DNA from 3 places in the Bradyrhizobium sp. UBA2491 genome. Region 3 is predicted to be linked to each of the others. Evidence: predicted binding sites of a transcription regulator. Region 3 holds the regulator's gene; each other region holds the start of a gene.

Region 1 (6,976 bases), on a different contig from region 3:
TCGGGCGGCAGACGAATGGGCTGCGGCTATTTCTGCTTGGGCAGCAGGCCCTTCAGCTTTTCCATGTCCTTGACGTTCATCTTCATGCCGCCGGGCATGATGATGTCGCCCGGCTTCTGGTCGCTCTTGCAGGCGCCGAGCCACTTCGCCTCGATGGTCATCGTGGTGTCGCGGGTCCCGGCCGCGCCGCCCTCGGAGTGCGAGGTGCTCTTGACCGTATAGGCGGAATTGAAATCGCCGACGATCTCGGAGTGCCCCTGCACCGTCATGCCCGCGACGCTGCACACGCTATCGCTGACATAGCCGGTGGCGGTCTTCTGGACGTCGTGCTTGGAACAGACTTCCTTGGCCATCGGCGAGGCCGCCGCGCTCATTTCCTTGTCGGTGGTCTCGTCGGTGCAGTGCTGCATGGTGATTTCCGGCATCGGGCCGCCGGTGCGCAGCATTTTCATTTCCCACAGGCCCGGCTTGCGGATCGGCAGGTCGACGGCGCTTGCGGCGCCGGTGGACAGGACGAGGCAAATGGCCGAACCAAACAAGGCAAGCTGTCGGGTCATGCGGTGAGCTCCCGGCTGGACGATCGAGGAATTGAGAGCGGCCTCAGTACCGCGTGCGCAGCGGTCTCTCAGCCGCTCCATAGGGCACCCAGCGGCAGGCGAACGAAACATAGCCGCCCGGATAGCGCTGCACCGCGAGGAACTTGGCGACCTTGCCGTAGGAGGCGCAGTGATCGACGGCGAGCTGCCGTGCGTCGGTCTGGGTCGCCAGTGAGTAGGCGATGATACCGCCGGTATCATTGCCCTTGAACGCCGGCACCGGCTGCAACCAATCGGCCCGCGCCGAACCAACGGCCAGCATCCCGCAAACGGCAACAAGGCACGCGGCCAACTTCCTTCGCATCGCAGACTCCATTTCGCTGAGGCCCAACATAGAGTGCGCCGGCCACCGTGAAAAGAACGAGCCGGCCGCCAGAGGCGGACTTCTCCGCAGGTGTTGCCGCGCTGCACTTGACCTTGCCTGGGCTTCACGGCACCGTCCGCCGCATCGGATAATCGGGTGGATTCCCATGCGCAACCTGTTCAACTCCCGCAATAAACTCGGCCAAAGCCTCGGTGTCGGTGCCGCACTTGTGTTCGGCCTTTTGGCGTTCGGCGGTACGGCCCAGGCGGCCAATCCGTTCGAATTGAATTTCGGGCTGTCGGGACCGCGTTACGACGGCAATGTGGCACCGTGCGAGCGGGCCCTGCCGTCGATCAGCTATCAATTCAATGAGAAGGAAGCCACCTTCTGGAATTCGCCGCTGGTGATCACCGGCTTCAGCCGGATCCACGAAACCGCGTTTCGGCCCTGGCAGTCCGACAACATTCCGCGCCGCTACTGCGCGGGCGACGTGATGCTGAGCGACGGCAAGGTCCGCACCGTGCACTACTCGATCATCGAGGACGGCGGCTTCAGCGGATTTGCCGACGGCGTCGAATGGTGCGTGACCGGGCTCGACCGCAACTGGGCGTACAACCCGTCTTGCAGGGCCGCGCGCCCCTGATCTCCGGCCAGCTTGGTCAAACGGAAGCCGCCGCCATCCAGACGGCGGCTTTTGTTCTTGTAATGTTCCAAATGCCTGCTAGGCTTGGAACAGTCGCGTGAGGGGAGCGTTTGATGCCTCGGTTGGTCACCATTTCCCGATTTCTGATTTCCGCTGCCTTGATGCTGTGCGGTGCGGCTGGTGCCTCGGCCCAGGATCGCCGCCAGAACGCGCCGGGTGAGTTCGATTTCTATGTGCTGTCGCTGTCATGGTCGCCTTCGTTCTGCGAGGCGGCGAGCGAGCGTGGCAACAATGGCCGCGGCACGCAGGCGCAATGCGGCGGACGGCCCTACTCCTTCGTGGTGCACGGGCTGTGGCCGCAATATGAGCGGGGCTTTCCGGAATACTGCCAGCGGCCCTCGCCGCGGCTCGCGCGCAACATCATGACCTCGATGCTCGACCTGATGCCCGCGCCCGGGCTGATCTACAATGAGTGGGACAAGCACGGCACCTGCTCCGGCCTCGGCGAACGCGCCTATTTCGAAGCGATCCGCAAGGCGCGCGCCGCGGTGAAGATCCCCGAGGAATTCCTGCAATTGTCGGAGCCGAAGACGATCGCGCCCGACGAGCTGGAAACCGCGTTCATCAAGGCCAATCCGGGGCTCAGCAACTCGGCGATCTCGGTGACCTGCAACAGCGGCCGGCTCAGTGAGGTGCGGATCTGCATGAGCAAGGACCTGCAATTCCGCGCCTGCGAGGAAGTCGATCGCCGCGCCTGCCGCCGCGATCAGGTGGTGATGCCGCCGGTTCGCGGCGGCTGAAGCCCTCCCCATCGCTGCCGGGCGGAAGGGTGCGCGCCTTCGTGCGCACCGTCCGGCTATCGACGTCGTCACGAAACAAGCTGATGTCGCGTAGATGGCCGGGACAAGCGCGGGCATCACGCAGTACAACATGCACTCCCTTTGGAGCGCAGCGCGATCACAGCATGAACTACCGTCACGCCTTTCATGCCGGCAACTTTGCCGACGTCATCAAGCACATCGTGCTGGTCCGCATGCTCACCTATCTACAGGACAAGCAGGCCGCGTTCCGCGTCATCGACACCCATGCCGGCGCCGGGCTCTATGACCTGACGTCGAGCGAAGCGCAGCGCGGCGGCGAATGGCTCACCGGCATCGCGCGGCTGATGCAGGCGCGGCTCTCCGACCAGGCGCTGCCATTGATCGCGCCCTATCTCGACATCGTCAGGGCATTCAATCCGCGCGGCGAACTGAAAGCTTATCCCGGCTCACCGCTGATCGCGCGCGCGCTGCTGCGTCCGCAAGACCGCCTCACCGCCTGCGAGATCGAACCGACCGCGCGCAAGCAATTGATCGACGCATTGCGGCGCGATGCGCAGGCACGCGTCGTCTATCTCGACGGCTGGACGGCGCTGCCCGCATTCGTGCCGCCGAACGAGCGGCGTGGCCTGGTGCTGATCGATCCGCCGTTCGAGGCAAAGGACGAGTTCGAGCGGCTGGCCCGTGCGTTCGCCGAAGCGTACGCGAAGTGGCCGACCGGTGCCTATCTCTTGTGGTACCCCGTAAAATCCCGGAGAGCCACCGACGAGCTCGCGCGCAGCGTGGCTGCCGCAGCAGCAAGCAGCCGGCCCGCCGGCAAGTGCTTGCGTTTGGAATTCAGTGTGGCGCCGCAAGAAGCCGACGCCGGCCTCGTTTCCACCGGTCTTTTGATCGTGAATCCGCCATGGACGCTGGCGGGCGAACTGAAGATCATCCTGCCCGAACTCGAGAAGCCGCTTGGTCAGGGCGGCGCAGCGCGCTTCAGACTCGAGACGCCTAAACCTTGATCGACAGCACCCACTGAAAAGTTCGATTTTGAGCATAGGCAATCTGCGCGGAACCGTATTATGCTCATCCTGTTACGACTGGCTTTACGTTCCGCTTCCGCGAATGGTTGCGGCGGAGTGACAAGGCCGAAATAAAATCCAGGCAGACCGGCGGCGTGACGCCGGCCTGTTCAGGTGGCCAGGCTTCCGACAAGCGAATGTCGGTCAACGCTACGCGGCGTGCGCGTAGCGGTGGAGCAATACGGGGGAGGAGTTTCCCGATGGCCATGACTGGGACAGTCAAGTTCTTCAACGGAGAGCGGGGCTACGGCTTCATCAAACCTGACGATGGCGGCCGCGATGTGTTCGTTCACATCACTGCTGTCGAGCGTGCAGGATTGAAGGACCTGACTGAAGGACAGCGCATTAGTTTCGAGGTTGAACCCGACAAGAAGGGCAAGGGCCCGAAGGCGGTCAACCTGGTGGTTTCATGATGAGCGCTCGCGTTGCGCTGCCCGTGATGAAAGCCGATTGAAACGTTGCGTGTGAGTTGACTGCCGAGCGTACTCGCGCTCGCTGCACGACCAACCTGCATGATGCGGACGCGACTTGCGCCGCCCGCATATTCGAAGCGTGCGGCCCACCGATTTGATCGGCGGATGCCGCGGCGCATGCTGCCGCACGCAACGTCGAGATCGTCAGCACAAAGAAAAACCCGGCCGCGCGAGGCGCGGCCGGGAGTTGAGATCAGACGTTTTCTTGTTCTCAGAAGTGATAGTTGATGCCGGCGCGAACCAGGCTGAAGCTGTAGCCGTTCGACGCACCGCCGGTGATCGTGAAGTTGCTGTTGGCGAGATCGACGTAGAGATACTCGATCTTGGCGCTCCAGTTCGGGGCAAAGCCCATTTCGGCGCCGGCGCCGACGGTGAAGCCGGCGTTGGTGTGGCTCTCTGATACACCGAAGGTCTCGCCGCGAAGCTCGCCGAAGGCGAGACCGCCAGTCGCATAGAACAGCACGTTGTTGACCGCATAGCCGGCGCGGCCACGCACCGTGCCGAACCACGGGTTGGAGAATTTCCAGGGTGCGAACCGGTCATCCGCGGTGGTGCCCTGGATATCGGCCTCGAAACCGAACACCCAGGGTGAGCCGTTCTGGAAATTGTAGCCGGCCTGCACGCCGCCGGCGAAGCCCGACGGCTTGGTCGGATTGTTCTCGACCGAACCCCAGCCGTAACCGATGTTGCCGCCGAGATAGGGGCCGGCCCAGCTATAGGCATTGAGCGGCTGATAGACGGTGTAGGGCGATCCGTAGTTGAGGTCGGCCGCCGCGGCCGAGCTCATCCAGCCTGCGACGATCAATGCGAGCGCACGCGCAACAAACCGGGTCATTGGTACTCTCCACCACGCAACTGCCGCAGCCCGCGGGCCCAGGGCCGGCGTGGTTACGGAATTCCACTTTTTTCGCTAAGGTTTATCGAGAGTTTTAAGTTAAAGGGCTGTTAAGCCCGGTTACCGTCCCGCTCATCAGTCTTAACAAGATGTTACCGGCCCGCTCCGGCGGTCGTGCAGCGGCAGTAACCTGCTGCAATCGGGGTTGTTTTTGAACACCGCCAACGCTGGCGACCGGTCGCCCGAGCGCTTAGTTTACGGCCCATGGTTCACGATTCTCCCGAGAGTCCGGCGCCGGCCCCCAAGATCAAGGGGCGACGCGGTTCAAAGTCCGATCTGCCGCAGGATGACCTGACAAGGGCCGACCTGACGCTCGACACCAGCGACGTCGATCCCGAAACCTCCGCCGCCGAGGACGAGGATGACGCACGCCTGCCCGACGCCGCGGAGGACGGCAACGAGGCGGTTGCCGAGGGAACGCTCTCGGTCGGTCATGCCGCGATCGAGAACGCGGTGCGGCTGGCCCCGACCTCGCCCGGCGTCTACCGCATGCTCAACGCCGCCAACGACGTGCTCTATGTCGGCAAGGCGAAGAACGTCAAAAAGCGGCTGTCGTCCTACGCGCGGGCCAACGCGCCGCTGCCGGCACGCATCCTGCGGATGATCGCGGCGACCACGCATGTCGAGATCGTCTCGACCATGACCGAGACCGAGGCGCTGCTGCTCGAAGCCAATCTGATCAAGCAGCTTCGTCCACGTTTCAATGTGCAACTGCGCGATGACAAATCATTTCCGTACATTCTGATCTCGGGCGACCACTGGGCGCCGCAGATCCTCAAGCATCGCGGCGCGCAGTCGCGGCCCGGCCGCTATTTCGGCCCGTTCGCCAATGCCGGCGCGGTCAACCGCACCATCACGGCGCTGCAGCGCGCCTTCCTGATCCGCTCCTGCACCGACGGCTTCTTCGAAAGCCGCACCCGGCCCTGCCTGCTCTATCAGATCAAGCGCTGCGCCGGCCCCTGCACCCGCGAGATCGATTTCCCCGGCTACAGCGAGTTGGTGCGCGAGGCGACCGAATTCCTCTCCGGCCGCAGCCACGCGGTGAAGGAATTGCTCGCCGCCGAGATGGAGAAGGCCTCCGGCGAGCTCGAGTTCGAGACCGCGGCACTGTATCGGGACCGCCTCGCGGCGCTGTCGGCGATCCAGTCGCAGCAGGGCATCAATCCGCGCACGGTGGAAGAAGCCGATGTGTTCGCGATCCACCAGGAGGGCGGCTATTCCTGCGTCGAGGTGTTCTTCTTCCGCACCGGCCAGAACTGGGGCAACCGCGCCTATTTCCCGAAAGCCGAGAAGAGCTTCACTCCCGAGGAGGTGCTGTCCTCGTTCCTCGCGCAATTCTATGACGACAAGCCGCCGCCAAAGCTGATCCTGCTGTCGCACGAGATCGAGGAAAGCGCGCTGCTCGCCGACGCGCTCTCGGTCAAGGCCGGATCCAAGGTCGAGGTCTCGGTGCCGAAGCGCGGCGAGAAGAAAGAGCTGATCGGCCACGCGCTCACCAACGCGCGTGAAGCGCTCGGCCGCAAGCTCGCCGACACCGCAACCCAGAGCCGGCTGCTGGAGGGCATGGTCACCACGCTCGGCCTGCCGCATACGCCAAAGCGCATCGAGGTCTACGACAACAGCCACATCCAGGGCACCAACGCGGTCGGCGCGATGATCGTGGCCGGGCCCGACGGGTTCATGAAGAACCAGTACCGCAAGTTCAACATCAAGTCGCAGGGGCTGACGCCCGGCGACGACTACGGGATGATGCGCGAGGTGCTGGAACGTCGCTTCAAGCGGCGCCTGAAACCGCCGGAGGATGAGGCCGCCAAGGACGGCGCAAACGACAAGGCGGACGACGATTCGTTCCCGCAATGGCCTGACCTCGTCATCATCGACGGCGGCCGCGGCCAGCTCAACGCGGTGAGAGAGATCTTCCAGAACCTCGGACTGACCCAGGTCTCGCTGATGGCGGTGGCCAAGGGGCCGGAGCGCGACGCCGGGCGCGAAACCCTGTTCATGCCGGACCGCGAAGCCATCAAGCTGGAGCCGCGCGACCCGGTGCTGTATTTCATCCAGCGGCTGCGCGACGAGGCCCACCGCTTCGTGATCGGCTCGCATCGCAAGCTGCGCAAGAAGGACATCCGCGAGGCCGGATTGCAGGAGATCCCGGGGATCGGCCCGTCGCGCAAACGTGC
Region 2 (6,976 bases), on a different contig from region 3:
GTCGCGAGACGGTGTCGCAACGATGAGACGCGACGGGTGCGCTCGTGCTCCCTCTCTCCGTTCTCACGGGGAGAGGGGGCTGCGCCCGCGTTAGCCCGCCGCGCGGCGCGGCATCACGTTGGTGTCGGGCTCGGAGGGCGCCGGGATCTGCATCAGGATGGTCTGGCCCATCGAGGCGATCTGGATGCCCTCGTCCTGGAAGCGCCGCTTCATGCGGCGGTTGAACTCGCGCTGCACCGCCCAGCGGCCGCTATCGGTGCAGCGGATCTGGCCGACGATCGTGACGACCGAGCCGTCGACCTTGTCGACGCCCCACAATTCGAGGTCGCCGCGGATGAATGCGCGATACGCCGTCTCCTGCCGCATCCCGACGACGATGTCCTTCAGGATCTCGCCGGCGCGATCGGTGTCCTCCTTGAAGGCGATGTTGACGCTGACGGCGGCATTGCCGGCGCCGCGGCTGGCATTGGTGATCGTCGTCACCGCGCTGAACGGCACGACGTGCACCGAGCCGTCGCCGGCGCGCAGCCGCATGGTGCGGATCGAGACGTTCTCGACCACGCCCGAAAGGCCGGACACCGTGACGGTGTCGCCGACCTGCACGGTGTTCTCGAGCAGCAGGAACAGCCCGGTGATGAGGTCCTGCACCAGCTTCTGCGAGCCGAAGCCGATCGCGATGCCGACGATGCCGGCGCCCGCGAGCAGCGGCGCGACATTGACGCCGATCTCGCTCAGCGCGGTGAGCCCGACCACCGCCACGATGATGCAGAACAGCGCGGTGCGCAGCATCGGCTGGAAGGTGCGCAGGCGCGCGGCGCGGGCGTAATGCCCTTCGCGCGACAGCGTGTCGATCTGCCGGTCCATGAACGCGTTGGCGACCTCCCAGATCACGACCGCGGCGAGCGCGGCAATTCCGACCGTCACCAGCGCCGAGATCAGCCGGGAGCCGATCTGGCCGCCATAGAACCAGACGATGGCATCGACACCCCAGACCTCGAGCAGCGCGACGAAGCCGATCAGCGCGATCACCGCCGACACCACCTTGCGCAGCAGCGGCAGATAGCGGTTGGCACGCGACTCCAGCCCCGGGAAACGTTGCAGCAGATCCGGGCTGATGCTGAAGCCGCGGTCGATCAGGCTCAGCACCACCATGGTGACGAGGCGGGTGACCAGCAGCACCGCGACTGTGCCGACGAAATATTGCAGCAGCAGCGAATAGCCGTTGCGGATGTTGAGCGCCCACACCGCCCACAGCGCGAGATCGAGCGCGATCGCCAGCACATGCCAGAGCGACGCGAGGCGGTTGCGCGTCCGCGCCGCAAGCCCGGTGCGATCGGCCGGCGCGCGAATGGCGGCGGCGACCTGGCGGCGGCATTGCAGGATGATGACGACGACGAACAAATGCACGACCAACATCACGAGCCGCAGCAGCGCGGCGTAGCCGGCACGATGCAGCCCGAGCAGCAGCGCGACATTGGCAAGGCAGATGCCGGATACGCCGACCGCGACGATGCGCCGGGCCCAGATCTCGATATAGGCCGCGGTCTCGGCCCGGACGCGGAACAGGCCGAACGGACCGGCGAGTGCCCGCACCGCGCAGATCAGCGCCCGCGAGAATGCGTAGGCATTGACGACCGCGAGGATCACCAGCCGCGTGGTCGACTGTTCGCCGATCTCGGTGCCGAGCAGTGCGGTGGCGACGCTGACGAAAACCACGACCGGCAACAGTTCGAGCACGAGGCGCCCGACCACGAAAGGCAGCCGGATCACCGACTGCCAGGCCCGCGCCAGGCTGAGCCGGCGGCGATGCAGTTCGGGCTCCGGCGTGACGTCGGCGACCGATGACGGTGGATCGACACTCGCCAGCACCTGCGCCGGCACCCGTGCGGTCCGCGGCAGCCGCTGCTCCAGGAACGCCACTGGCCGCTTGATCAGGCGAAACACCACCCATTCGGCGGCCAGCGCACATCCGAACACCAGCGCCAGCTTCCAGGCGATATCGATCAGCAAACCATAGGCAGCGGGATCGTTGGCGGTGCGAACGAACCAGTAGTAGAACGCCGGGAAATGCGTCAGCGTACGCGCAACATTCGCGACCTCGCGCGACATCTCCGTCACCTGCTCGGATACCATCAGCAGCAGTTGCGCGCCGAGACTGTCCGCGGTGAGTGGAATCGGCGAACGCTGCTCGGGCGCGGGCTCCGCAGCCGCCGGCTGAGCCGTGGCCTGCGGCGAGGCCTTGGCGATGGCGCGCAGCGTGTTGATGATCTCGCCGCGCTTCTTGTCGTCCTGCAACGTTTCGAGCGCGCGCTTGGCCTGCTCCGGCGTCAACGCGTCGCTGGTACTTGGTTGTGGCGGCGCTGGCTTGGCGGCCGGTTGCGCGAGCACCGGAGAGACCAACAGGGTGAAGACGAGAAGAATCGCAAAACGGAGTTTGTGCGACACGAGAGCCTCATAAAAACAATGGCGCGACGGAAGATTCCTGGGAGAGAATCTGCCTCGCGCTCGCGTCATGTCGGATAACTCCTTTTCGCCCCGATGATGTGTCGGAAGTTTGCCGCTGTGGCGGCCATGTCTTGGCATTTGCCGCAACATGATCGTCACAAGCATTGAGCGGCGTTTACACATGCGCCGCGTTCCCTGCCGAGCCGGCCGACCGGCTCACCACACGTCAGGGGTGAGGTGGGCAAATCTTTCGCTTGACGCAGGCCGACGGCCATGATGTTCTCATTTTGTTCTTTTTGTTTCCGATTGCGTTTCGAGGATCCGATGCACGACGTCCTTGCCGAGAGCGGCCCGATCAAGCTGTTCATTCATGACGACGACGAGACACCGATAGATTTCATCCGGAACCTGCTGCGGACGGTATTTGGCAAGTCCGGGAAAGAGGCGATCGCCGCCACCGCACGGATCGAGGCCCTGAGCGGAATTGCATGCGGCCCCTATCCGGCGACAGTGGCCCGGGCATTGCTGGAGTCGGCCGAGCAGCTGATCCGCAGCAACGGCTATTCCTTGCTGATCACGAGCGCAGCTGCCGATGCGGCCCGGCCATGCGAGCTCTGTGGCGCGCTGGACCCTGTCACGGACGTTTTCCTCGGCCGCAAGACGGTCTGCCTGTGCAGCAACTGCCTGCTCGCCACCAGGGCCAGTTCGGAAAACCTGCCGGGCGAGGAGTTCCGATACGCCTTCGTAGCACTCGATTGGCATTTTGCCGGCGTGCCGCGCAACCAGATCCTGACCAGGTCGCGGCAGTTTCCCGGGCATATGCGTGCCGATGTTCAGATCGCGATCGACCGGCTGTTCGACACGCCGCTTCATTTCTTCGGCCTTCATGAGGAACACCGCTACGAGACCCTCGCCTTTGCCGCGCTGATGGAGAACAGCCGCAACGCACCTGCAATCGCGCCACCGCAATATCACGACGTCGACGTCGGGGAGCCGGAGCCGGTGAAATGCCTCACCAACGGATTATGGCTGTGCCGGACCGAACAGCTGCGCTACGCGGTGCTGCTCAGCCACCACCGTGATTATCAGAGCGAGCCGAGCTTGCGGATCGAGCTCGCGGTGCCGGCAGGCTCCGCAGGAAACAGCCTCGTGCAACAGACCTTTGCCGAGCTCGAAGCTGCCGTGCATACGGCACGATCCTACCGCGGCAAGATCCTGTCGCTGGAAGACGCCGCCGACTATCGCGGTCGCGCGCGCGGCGTGACCGTACATCGTCTGCCGACGGTCGCCCGCGACGACGTAATCCTGCCGGACCGGACCTTGCGGCTGCTCGACCGCAACGTGCTCGACTTCGTCGAGAGCCGCGATCTGCTGCGCAAGCTCGGCCAGTCGACCCGCAAGGGCATCCTGCTCTATGGCCCGCCGGGCACCGGCAAGACCCACACCATTCGCTATCTCGCCACCAACCTGCCCGGTCACACCACGCTGATCATCACCGCCGAGCAGGTCGGGCTGCTCGGCGCCTATATGAACCTTGCGCGGCTACTGCAACCGACCATGGTCGTGATCGAGGATGTCGACCTGATCGCGCGCGACCGCAAGGGCATGAGCGGACCGTGCGAGGAATCCCTGCTCAACAAGTTGCTCAACGAGATGGACGGCCTGAAAGAGGACTGCGACATCCTGTTCGTGCTGACCACCAACAGGCCGGAAGAGCTGGAAGGCGCGCTGGCCGGCCGGCCCGGCCGCATCGACCAGGCGATCGAGGTGCCGCTGCCCGACGAAATCGGACGCTGCAAGCTGATCCGGCTCTACGGCCGTGGCCTGCCGCTCGAACCGTCCGTTATCGATGCCGCGGCGCAGCGCACCGAAGGCGTCAGCGCCGCCTTCATCAAGGAGCTGATGCGCCGCATCGCCCAGGCCAGCATCGCCCGCGACGGCGGCCGGCATATCACCACCAAAGACATCGACGGCGCGCTGAACGAGATGCTGTTCGACGGCGGCCGGCTCAACGTGAAGCTGCTCGGCGGAGCACAGCGGATGAGCGCGGGGTGAGGCCGCGCCCGGCCGCATGGTCGCCGCGGGCAACAACCGCCGCTGCCTGATCAGCGGAGGCTGTTGCGCAGAATCTGAAGCTGCGTATTGATCGAGCTGGTCAGCAGTTGGTTTAGGAACTCGTGCGCGTAGGGATTGCTGATGTCCCTCCGCCATGGTCGCTTGACGATCGCTGGCATCGGCTTGCCCGCATTGGGACCGCGCGCAAAGGCAACCGTGATCTTGTCCGTGTTGACTTGCGACAAACTTCCCAATGCTCCCGGTCCGGTAAAGTTCACGAGTTGCCAGGTCGGCCCGATCGCGCTCAGATTCTTCGTGATCACGAACGTGATTGTTCCGCCGAACACCCCGCCCGGCGTCGCTAACGTAATGGTGTCGTCGCGGCGAGGCGTCAGTGCGGCCATCGCCACGAAATCGCTGAGGCCCAGCCTTCCCGATAGATTGGTATCTGCGGGCGGGCATTCATGGAGATTCGTGCCGCTCTTCCATTCGCGATAGATTTCCCGCGTCGACAACTGAATGTTCTCGGTGAAGGTATGGTCGCGTGACCCACTGAGAGTGCCGCTGACGTTGAATGTGAACGACGTCGGCGGATGAAGGTAGCTCATGTTTGGCGCCAAGCCGCCAGTATCATTGACCTCAACCGATAGCGAGATCTCGGCATCGTAGTCTCCGTTCAGGAGAAATCGTCCATGGAATGCGGCCACGTCGTCGCTATCATCGCGAACCATCTCCTTGATCTCGCACTGGATGCGATCAACGATCGACTTCACCGTCGGTTGGCCGGCAGAATCATATGGAACATCGTAGATCGGTACGGCACATCCGCTGAGGAACGAGGCACACAAAGCGGCAGCGGCAAGCATTCCCGGTTTTGCGGGTGACATGGCAATCTCTCAAAAAAAATGTTCTGGTCGTCAATCGTTCAGGCGCAAGAGCCTTCGACCCAGTTCGCAACCGAACCGGGATGAGCATTGGCAATCGCGTTACATTCGGCTTCGGTGACGCCCGAGATATCGCGATCGGGCACGCTGGGAGCCGCTATGGTGCAGCACCCCTTCGGATGTGCGGCCGCGGCCCTTGTCGTTGCGGCCTGCGGCAAGGCCGCCGTCATTCGCGGCTTCCCTGCGGCCTTTGCTTTCTTGGCCTTCCTTGCCTTGACCTGCTTACTTGCCTTGACCGGCTTCTTTGCCTTGCCGGCCTTCCGTGCCTTGGCTTTCTTCATCAGACCCCCCAGCCGATGCGATCGTTGCAATGATCGGTTTCCGCATTCGGCGCGCACGCGGGGGAAGCTTCAATATGTTTTGTTGCAGCTTTAGAATTTTTCAATCATATGTTGCATCAAATCCACATTCCCGTGTCCGGTGAGCTCTACGACGCCGGCGGCAGCAGCAATTTGTGCGCACCTTGTGCCACCCGCGCCAGCTCGTCCGACATCCGCGCCAGCACGCCGTCCCAGGCCTGCGGCTTGTCCTGGCGGAACAGCCGCATGGTCGGGTACCAGGGCGTGTCGGCGCGATCGCGCAGCCAGCGCCAGTCGAGCGCGTACGGACACAACATCCAGACCGGGCGGCCGAGCGCGCCGGCGAGATGCGCCACCGAGGTGTCGACGGCGATGACGAGATCGAGCGAGCAGACGGCCGCCGCGGTATCGGCGAAATCGCCGAGCGTCGGCGCGAGGTCGACGATGTCAGCGGCAAGCCGCCGCAGCACCGGCGCATCGTCCGGGCGCGGCTCCTTCTGCAGGCTGTAGAGCTGGACGCCAGGCGTCACCAGCCGCGGCAGCACGGCGTCCGCCGATAGCGAGCGCTGGCGATCGCCCTTGTGCCTGGGATTGCCGCTCCAGACCACGCCGACCTTCAGCGCGGAGACGCCGCTCAGCGCTTCGCGCCAGCGCGCGAGCTTGACGACATCCGCTTGCAGATAGCAGATCGCCGCGGGGATGGTCTCGACGGTGGTGCGGAAGATCCGCGGCAGACTGAGCAGCGGCAGTTGCAGATCGAACGGCGGCAATGGCTCGCCGCGCGCGAACACCGCGACATCGGGCAGCATCGGGCGCAGCAGCGACACCAGCGCCGGCTGCACTTGCAGCAAGATCCGGCCGCCCCTGTCCGCCAGCATCGGCACGTAGCGGACGAAATTGATGGCGTCGCCAAGCCCGTATTCGGCGAACAGCAGCAGCGTGCGGCCTGCGAGCGGCTCGCCCTGCCATTCCGGCTCGTCGAACACGGGATCGCCATCGCTCAGCATCTTGGCCTTGCGGCGCCACTGGTATTCCTCGAAGCCCTCCTCGAACTCGCCATTCATCAGCAGGAAATGAGCGTGGTTGTAATGCGCGAGCGGCTGCTGCGGATCGAGCGTGATGGCCCGGCGCGAGGCCACCAGCGCCGCGTCGATGTCGCCGGCATTGCGCAGCGCGACCGCCAGATTGGCGTATCCCTTGGCGAAGTCGGGGTCGAGCTCGATGGCGCGCCGA
Region 3 (6,976 bases):
GCGGTCGGCGAGCGCCTTGAACGGCGCGTCCTCCCGGCGCAGCATGATGCCGAACGGCTCCGCCTTCGAGAACGCCTCCTCGCTGATCATGTAGAGCGCCGGCGCCTTCGAGCGCGCGATCGCAACTGCCAACTGGACGTCATCGAGCGCATAAGCCTGGGCGCGATCGGTCTCCAGCATCAGGAAGGCCTCGGCCTGGTCCTTCGCCGGAAGGATGTTGATGCCGAGCTTGCGCTCGTTGTTGACCTTGATGAGCTGCGCCAGATTGACCGATCCCGCGACCGCGGTCACCGACTTCCCCTTCAGGTCGTCGATGGTGTTGATGTTGGACGATCTCTTGGCGGCGAACCGCGTCGCGCTGAGGAAATGCGTGTTGGTGAACGTCACCTGCTTCTGGCGATCGGCGCTGTTGGTGGTCGCCGAGCAATGCAGATCGATCGTGCCGTTGACCATCAGGGGAATCCGGTTCGACGAGGTCACGGGGAGATAGTCCACGGCGATCCCGGGCATGCCCAGGTCCTTCTTCACTGCATCGACGATCCTGAGGCAGATATCGAGTGCGAAGCCGATCGGGCGCGCGTTGTCGTCGAGATAGCTGAAGGGAACCGAGGCCTCCTGATAGCCGAGCGTGACCTTGCCGGTTTCCTTGATCTTTTGCAGCGTGCCCGACAGCTCTTCAGCGGCCGCGGGACCTGCGGCGAGTATGAGAGCGAAGAGGATGGCGGGCAAACGCATGGGCTACTCCTGTCCGGTCGTCGTGACGAGGGTTGCGTACCCGAGCCAAGAGTGCCGAAGCGACGCATGGCGTGGTGATAGCCGACCGGCGGCTCCCGGGGGTAGATGAGGATGTGTCTATCAGTTATCGCGCTTTGCGATGATCCGCTGCGCAGCGCTACGACAAACCAACCCGATGTCAGAATGACGAGTCCCATCCACGACATCCGCCGCGGCGTATGGGTCCCTGCTTTCGCAGGGACGACGCGTGGAGAGGCGATGGATTCTCCTGCACCGGCCGCGAGACTGGTCGCATACCTGCCGCACAAATCGACCACATTGCCGCCTGCCCGCAATTTTCGTACACGGTTCACGCAATGACATCGCAACTCTCTCCCGATTCCGTCGACGTGCTGCTGTTCGATATCGGCCGCGTCGTGATCAACATCAGCTTCGATCGCGTGATGGCGCATTGGGCGGAGCATGCCGGTTGTGCGCCGGCGGACCTCGCAAGCCGCTTCGTGGTCGACGACAGCTTCAAGCATCACGAGACCGGCCGGATCGACGACGCCGCGTTCTTCGCCAATCTGCGCCAGTCGCTCGGCATTCGCCTCAGCGACGCCCAGTTCCTCGATGGCTGGAATTCGATCTTCACCGGCGCGATGCCGGGGATCGCGCCGCTGCTCACGGCCGCCGCCGCACGGATGCCGCTCTACGCCTTCTCCAACACCAATCCGGCCCATGTCGCGCATTTCTCGGTCGCCTATGCCGATCTGCTCAGCCATTTCCGCACGGTGTTCCTGTCCTCGAGCATCGGCTTCCGGAAACCCGACGCCGAGGCCTATGATCATGTGGTAGAAGCGATCGGCGTGCCGGCGTCGCGGATCCTGTTCTTCGACGATTCGGCCGCCAATATCGAAGGTGCGCGGGCACGCGGCCTTCATGCCGTCCACGTGACATCGACGGATGACGTGGCACGGGCGCTGGGCGCGCTCGGAATTGACAGGTCTGGTGTTTGACCCATTGGAATTGCCCTTGAGAATTGCCTTTGGAAATTGCCTTTGGGATTTCCCTGTGGGAATTGCCCTTGCGAATTGAGGAGCTCCGAGCGTGGCCCTGATGCCGGTTGCCGATGCCCTGTCCGCCATTCTCGCCGGCGCCGAGCCGTTGCCGTCGGAGCTGGTCGCGCTCGATGCCGCCTACCACCGCACGCTGGCGGGTGATCTCGCGGCGCGGCGTACCCAGCCGCCCCAGCCGATGTCGGCGATGGACGGCTATGCCGTGCGCGCCGCCGATGCCGCCGATCTCTCGGCCCGGCTCAAGGTGATCGGCGAAGTCGCCGCCGGCCGGCCGTTCGAGCGCACTGTCGGCGCCGGCGAAGCGGTGCGGATCTTCACCGGCGGGGTGATCCCCGATGGCGCCGACGCCATCGTCATCCAGGAAGACACCGCGGTCGACGGCGACCACATCACGATCACTGAGACTGCCACGGCGGGACGGCACATCCGCCCCGCCGGCGTCGACTTCCGCGAGGGCGACGTGCTGCTCACCGGCGGCAGCCACCTCTCCGACCGCGCGCTCTCGCTTGCGGCCGCCATGAACTATCCGGAACTCGCGGTGCACCGCCGCCCGAAGGTCGCGGTGCTGGCGACCGGCGACGAGCTCGTGATGCCGGGATCGCGGCCCGGTCCCGGCCAGATCGTCTATTCCAATGGCTATGCGCTGCGGGCGCTGGCGCGCGCGGAAGGCGCCGAGACCGTCGATCTCGGGGTTGCCGCCGACACCGTGGAGGCGACCACGGTCGGCATCCGCCGGGCGCGCGAGGCCGGAGCCGACGTCCTGATCACCACCGGCGGCGCCTCAGTCGGCGACCACGACCTGGTCAAGCAGTCGCTCGAAGCCGAGGGCGTCGCGATGGCGTTCTGGCGGATCGCGATGCGGCCGGGCAAGCCGATGATGCACGGCCGGCTCGGCGCGATGCGGGTGATCGGCCTGCCCGGCAATCCGGTGTCGTCCTATGTTTGCGCCTTCCTGTTTCTGGTGCCGTTGATTCGTGCGCTGAGCGGCCGCAAGACCGTTCATCATGTCCGCACGAGCGCGCTGCTCGGCCGCGACCTCGCCGCCAACGACCAGCGCGAGGACTATCTGCGCGCCCGTCTCGAGGAGCGCGCGGACGGCTCGCTGGTCGCCACGCCCGTCATGCAGCAGGACTCGTCGCTGCTCGGGAATCTCGCTGCGGCGCGGGCACTTCTCGTGCGTCCGCCGTTTGCGCCCGCCGCTGCCAAGGGCAGTGAGTGTGAGATCCTGACGCTGCCGGAGTGAGGCTTTCGCGGCTCGCTGGTTGCGTGTTGCCTTGACCCGTTCACCGGAAATTAAGAGGTTGCGGAACACATATCGAACATATAGTGTCCGTTCATGATTTGTTTCGAGTACTGGTGTCTACAAACGGGAGGCCGCCAGGGAGCGCTTGCAGCAAGCACCATGCTCCCGAGGTCAGGCCCGGCCTGCAGGCCCCACTGAAGAGTCTCGGAATCGAACGACGCTATCAACCGGGGGAATACTCGAGATGCTCACGCGCAAACAGTACGAACTTCTGCGTTTCATCAATGAACGTCTGAAAGAGGCCGGCGTGCCGCCCTCCTTCGACGAGATGAAGGATGCGCTCGACCTGCGCTCGAAGTCCGGTATCCACCGCCTCATCACTGCGCTGGAGGAGCGCGGCTTCATCCGCCGCCTGCCCAACCGCGCCCGCGCCATCGAAGTCATCAAGCTGCCCGAACTCTCCGCCGGCGGCGGCAACGGCCGCCGCGGCTTCACCCCGAGCGTCATCGAAGGCACCCTCGGCAAGCGTCCCGCGACCCCGCCGGTCGCCGAGGACGACGGCAACCGCCCGGTGGCGGTCCCGGTGATGGGCCGGATCGCGGCCGGTACGCCGATCGAGGCGCTCCAGACCCGCAGCCACACCATCAGCGTGCCGCCCGACATGCTCGGCACCGGCGAGCATTATGCGCTGGAAGTGCGCGGCGACTCGATGGTCGATGCCGGCATCCTCGACGGCGACATGGCGCTGATCCAGCGCAACGACGTCGCCAACACCGGCGACATCGTGGTGGCACTGATCGACGAGGAGGAAGCCACGCTGAAGCGCTTCCGCCGCCGCGGCGCGTCGATCGCGCTGGAGCCGGCCAACACTGCCTATGAAGTGCGTATCCTGCCGCCGAACCGGGTCCGCATCCAGGGCAAGCTGATCGGGCTGTATCGCAAATACTGAGCGCAAATACGTGTACTGAGCCGCAAATACTTGCGGCGGCGAGGAACGAGCGACACATCGGATCGTTCCTTGGAAGATAGCGCAAGGTGCAGTCTGCCCGATGCGCTCCGATACCTCCCACGCAGCGTCGCGTGTTTGTGATCGGAGCGTTCAACGGCCAGTCGTACAATCGCCTCGAAACGAGCCGACACTCGTTCGCTATCGTCCACTCTGGTAGAGGCCCATGCCTCAAGGAGAGGCACGGGTCGCTACCTCGAAACGAGGAGCCATCCGATGTGTGACTATAGTCTGCACGCCGTGGCATCGCGCCCCGCCATTGTCGGAGAGACGCTGATCACGACGACCTTCCGCGGCACGTCGACCCGCGGTTTTGCTTCGGAGAACGATCCCACTGTGGCGGTCTGCATGCTGCCGGGTACCGAGCTCGCTTTCGCCGAGAACGTTCGCTACGACAGCCGCTGGATCTGGACCAAGACGATGGGCTTCCGGGTCGGCGTGTTCAACGAAGTCGAGCCCGACGTTCCGGATCGACATCATGACGCGGTCGAATTCCCCGACGGGAGCCATGTGCTGGTGACCCAGCTGGTCGAGGGGCAGCGCGTCAGCGTGCTGCAATTGCCGGCGCTGCATCCGGCGGTCGAGCACAAGCCGAAGGCTGTGGAGCGGCGGCCCTCCGCATTCGCGTCGCTGTTTTTGGGTTAAACGCATCGTCGCCGCGGAATGAGCTGTTCGGCGGCGAATGACCAAAGCGATTTCGAGCGACCCCGGACGTCGGGTTCCGGGGCGCGCTGGAAGATTTGCGTCGGCGGGCGCCTTGGCGCATCATCGCGCGCGGAGCATGTGCACCCACGGAGAGTGCACCCAAGGAAAGCCGCGCAGTGGTCGACAAGGTCACATGGCAGAAGGCTGGACGCGTCACGGAACCGGGTCGCTACATGTTCCGGTTCGGCTGGCTGACGGTGACGGCCGACGATTTGAAGGTCTGGGAGCAGTTTCCCGAGGCGACCTTCACACTCGTCAGGAAACCCGACGCCGGCCCCGATTCCGATGAATATCATCTCGGCCTGTTCGAACTGCCGACCGGCCCCTCGCCGGACAACGGCTAATCCTCGCCCTGTAGATCGCCCTCAGCCGGCGTCGCGTCCACGGCGGGCCGTGGCGCGGCGGCAGGCGCGCGCAGCGATGTCTCGCTCTCGCCGTCGCCAGGAACCGCAGGCGACCACGGCCGGTCGACCCCGCCGGGCCTGACCGCGTCGATGGCAAAGCCGTCCTTCGTCCGCCGCAGCACCAGCGCGCCGTGGCGCCGCAGCCGGTCGCCATCGACCACGGCGGCCGCGCAGCCTTGCGGCGCCGGCCGTGCCGTCACGATCAGCACCGCGCGCTCGCAATCGTCGGCCAACGCCTCCGGCCGCATCGCCAGCGCGACGAAGCCGCCGGGCCCCTGGCTCACGCAGCCGCTCGCATCACAGGACACGCCTTCGCCGAGCGAGGCATCGGTGGCGGTCCTCGCATCGGCGTCGGCCGCCAGCCACTCCTTCACCAGGAAGGCATCCTTGGCGCTGTGCATCAGATGCAGCCGCCCGTCGCCGCCGCGTACCGCGACGTTGCGGCCGTCGGCGGAGACCAGCACATCCGGCTGCGGCACCCGCACCGCCCACGCCGAGGCCACCACCAGCAGTACGGCGCCCGACCAGCGCAGTGGCGTGCGCAACAGCCCGAGCAGGATGATGCCGGCGCTGGCCAGGATCATCGGTCCGGTGCCAAACGCCGCCATCCGCCCAACCGCGCCGGGCAGCGCGGCGACCCATTGCGTCACCAGGATCATCCAGTCGATGCCAAATCCCATGATCGCCCAGAATACGCCGTCGAAGCCGAACGGCATGGCGGCGAGCCCGAGCAGGCCGGCCGGCATCACGACCGCCGACACCACCGGCATCGCCGCGAGGTTCGCCAGCAGCCCATAGGGCGTCACGCGATGGAAATGGAACGCGGCGTAGGGCGTGGTCGCGAGCCCCGCCACCAGCGAGGCCAGCATCAGCACCATGAGCTCGCGCCCGCCCCACAGCGCCACCCGCGCGGTCACCGAATGGTCGGGCGAAGCCAGGAGGTTCGGCAGCCCGATCTGCACCAGCGCGACCAGCCCGAGCGTCGCGGCAAACGACATCTGGAAGCTCGGGTGCACCAGCGCCTCCGGCGCGATCGCGAGTACGATCAGCGCCGCCACCGCCAGGGTGCGGAAGGTGATCGCACGGCGGTCGACGATCACGGCGATCAGCACCACCGCGGTCATGAAGAACGACCGCTGCGTCGCGACCTCGGCGCCTGAGAGCAGCAGATAGAATGCCGCGGCGACGAGCGCGGCCGCCGCCGCCCACTTCTTGATCGGATGTGCCGCCGTCAGCGCCGGAAACAGCGCAAGCAACGCCCGCACCGTGAAGAACACCACGCCGGCGACCACGGCCATGTGATAGCCGGAGATCGACAGCACATGGCCGAGCCCCGAGATGAACATCGCATCATTGACCGGCGTCGTGATCGCGTCGCGCCGCCCGGTAAGCAGCGCGGTGGCGATCGCGCGCTGGTCGCCATCGAGCGTGGTGCGGATGCGGGCGTCGATGGCGTCGCGCAGGCCTTGCATGAAGGCAGCGTAGCGCAGCGCGAAGCCGCCGGCCGCGGGCGGCTCCCTGGTCTTGACTGCACCCATCACGAAGCCGGACGCGCCGATGCCCTGGAAATACAGGTCGCGGCCGAAATCATAGGAGCCCGGACGCTGCGGCCCGAGCGGCGGCATCAGTCGCGCCTTCAACTCGACGAAGCTGCCGACCTCGGGCGCCGTGCCCTTCTTCACCGAGAGCCTGACGCGCTCCAATCTGGTGTTGTCGCGCGGGCTCTCCATCGACACCACGCGCAGCACGAAACGGTCGGTCTTCTCCCGGATGTCGCGCGTCTCGACGAACCCGGTCAGCGCCACCGAGAACATCGGGCGCGCCA

Evidence for each region. The regulator LexA, encoded in region 3, represses DNA repair genes until DNA is damaged. The targets are predictions, from matches to a motif close to TGTTCNNNNTGTGTTCNG.
Region 1: the regulator LexA is predicted to act here: its motif matches at 1,596-1,613, upstream of B2W55_RS32035 (ribonuclease T2 family protein).
Region 2: the regulator LexA is predicted to act here: its motif matches at 2,723-2,740, upstream of B2W55_RS29060 (ATP-dependent Clp protease adaptor ClpS).

Annotation. Positions count from the first base shown of each region.
Region 1 is NZ_DDOP01000096.1:5,151-12,126, reverse strand. It holds gene B2W55_RS32050 (DUF3617 domain-containing protein) at 27-557, opposite strand; gene B2W55_RS32045 (hypothetical protein) at 601-900, opposite strand; gene B2W55_RS32040 (hypothetical protein) at 1,067-1,543, shown strand; gene B2W55_RS32035 (ribonuclease T2 family protein) at 1,705-2,343, shown strand; gene B2W55_RS32030 (23S rRNA (adenine(2030)-N(6))-methyltransferase RlmJ) at 2,508-3,368, shown strand; gene B2W55_RS32025 (cold-shock protein) at 3,629-3,841, shown strand; gene B2W55_RS32020 (outer membrane protein) at 4,113-4,736, opposite strand; gene uvrC (excinuclease ABC subunit UvrC) at 5,001-6,976, shown strand, end outside.
Region 2 is NZ_DDOP01000081.1:218,609-225,584, reverse strand. It holds gene B2W55_RS29065 (mechanosensitive ion channel family protein) at 91-2,445, opposite strand; gene B2W55_RS29060 (ATP-dependent Clp protease adaptor ClpS) at 2,770-4,500, shown strand; gene B2W55_RS29055 (hypothetical protein) at 4,551-5,387, opposite strand; gene B2W55_RS29050 (hypothetical protein) at 5,426-5,725, opposite strand; gene B2W55_RS29045 (tetratricopeptide repeat protein) at 5,872-6,976, opposite strand, start outside.
Region 3 is NZ_DDOP01000066.1:65,987-72,962, forward strand. It holds gene B2W55_RS22075 (amino acid ABC transporter substrate-binding protein) at 1-735, opposite strand, end outside; gene B2W55_RS22080 (HAD family hydrolase) at 1,092-1,733, shown strand; gene glp (gephyrin-like molybdotransferase Glp) at 1,825-3,036, shown strand; gene lexA (transcriptional repressor LexA) at 3,281-3,985, shown strand; gene B2W55_RS22095 (hypothetical protein) at 4,259-4,687, shown strand; gene B2W55_RS22100 (hypothetical protein) at 4,864-5,091, shown strand; gene B2W55_RS22105 (ComEC/Rec2 family competence protein) at 5,088-6,976, opposite strand, start outside.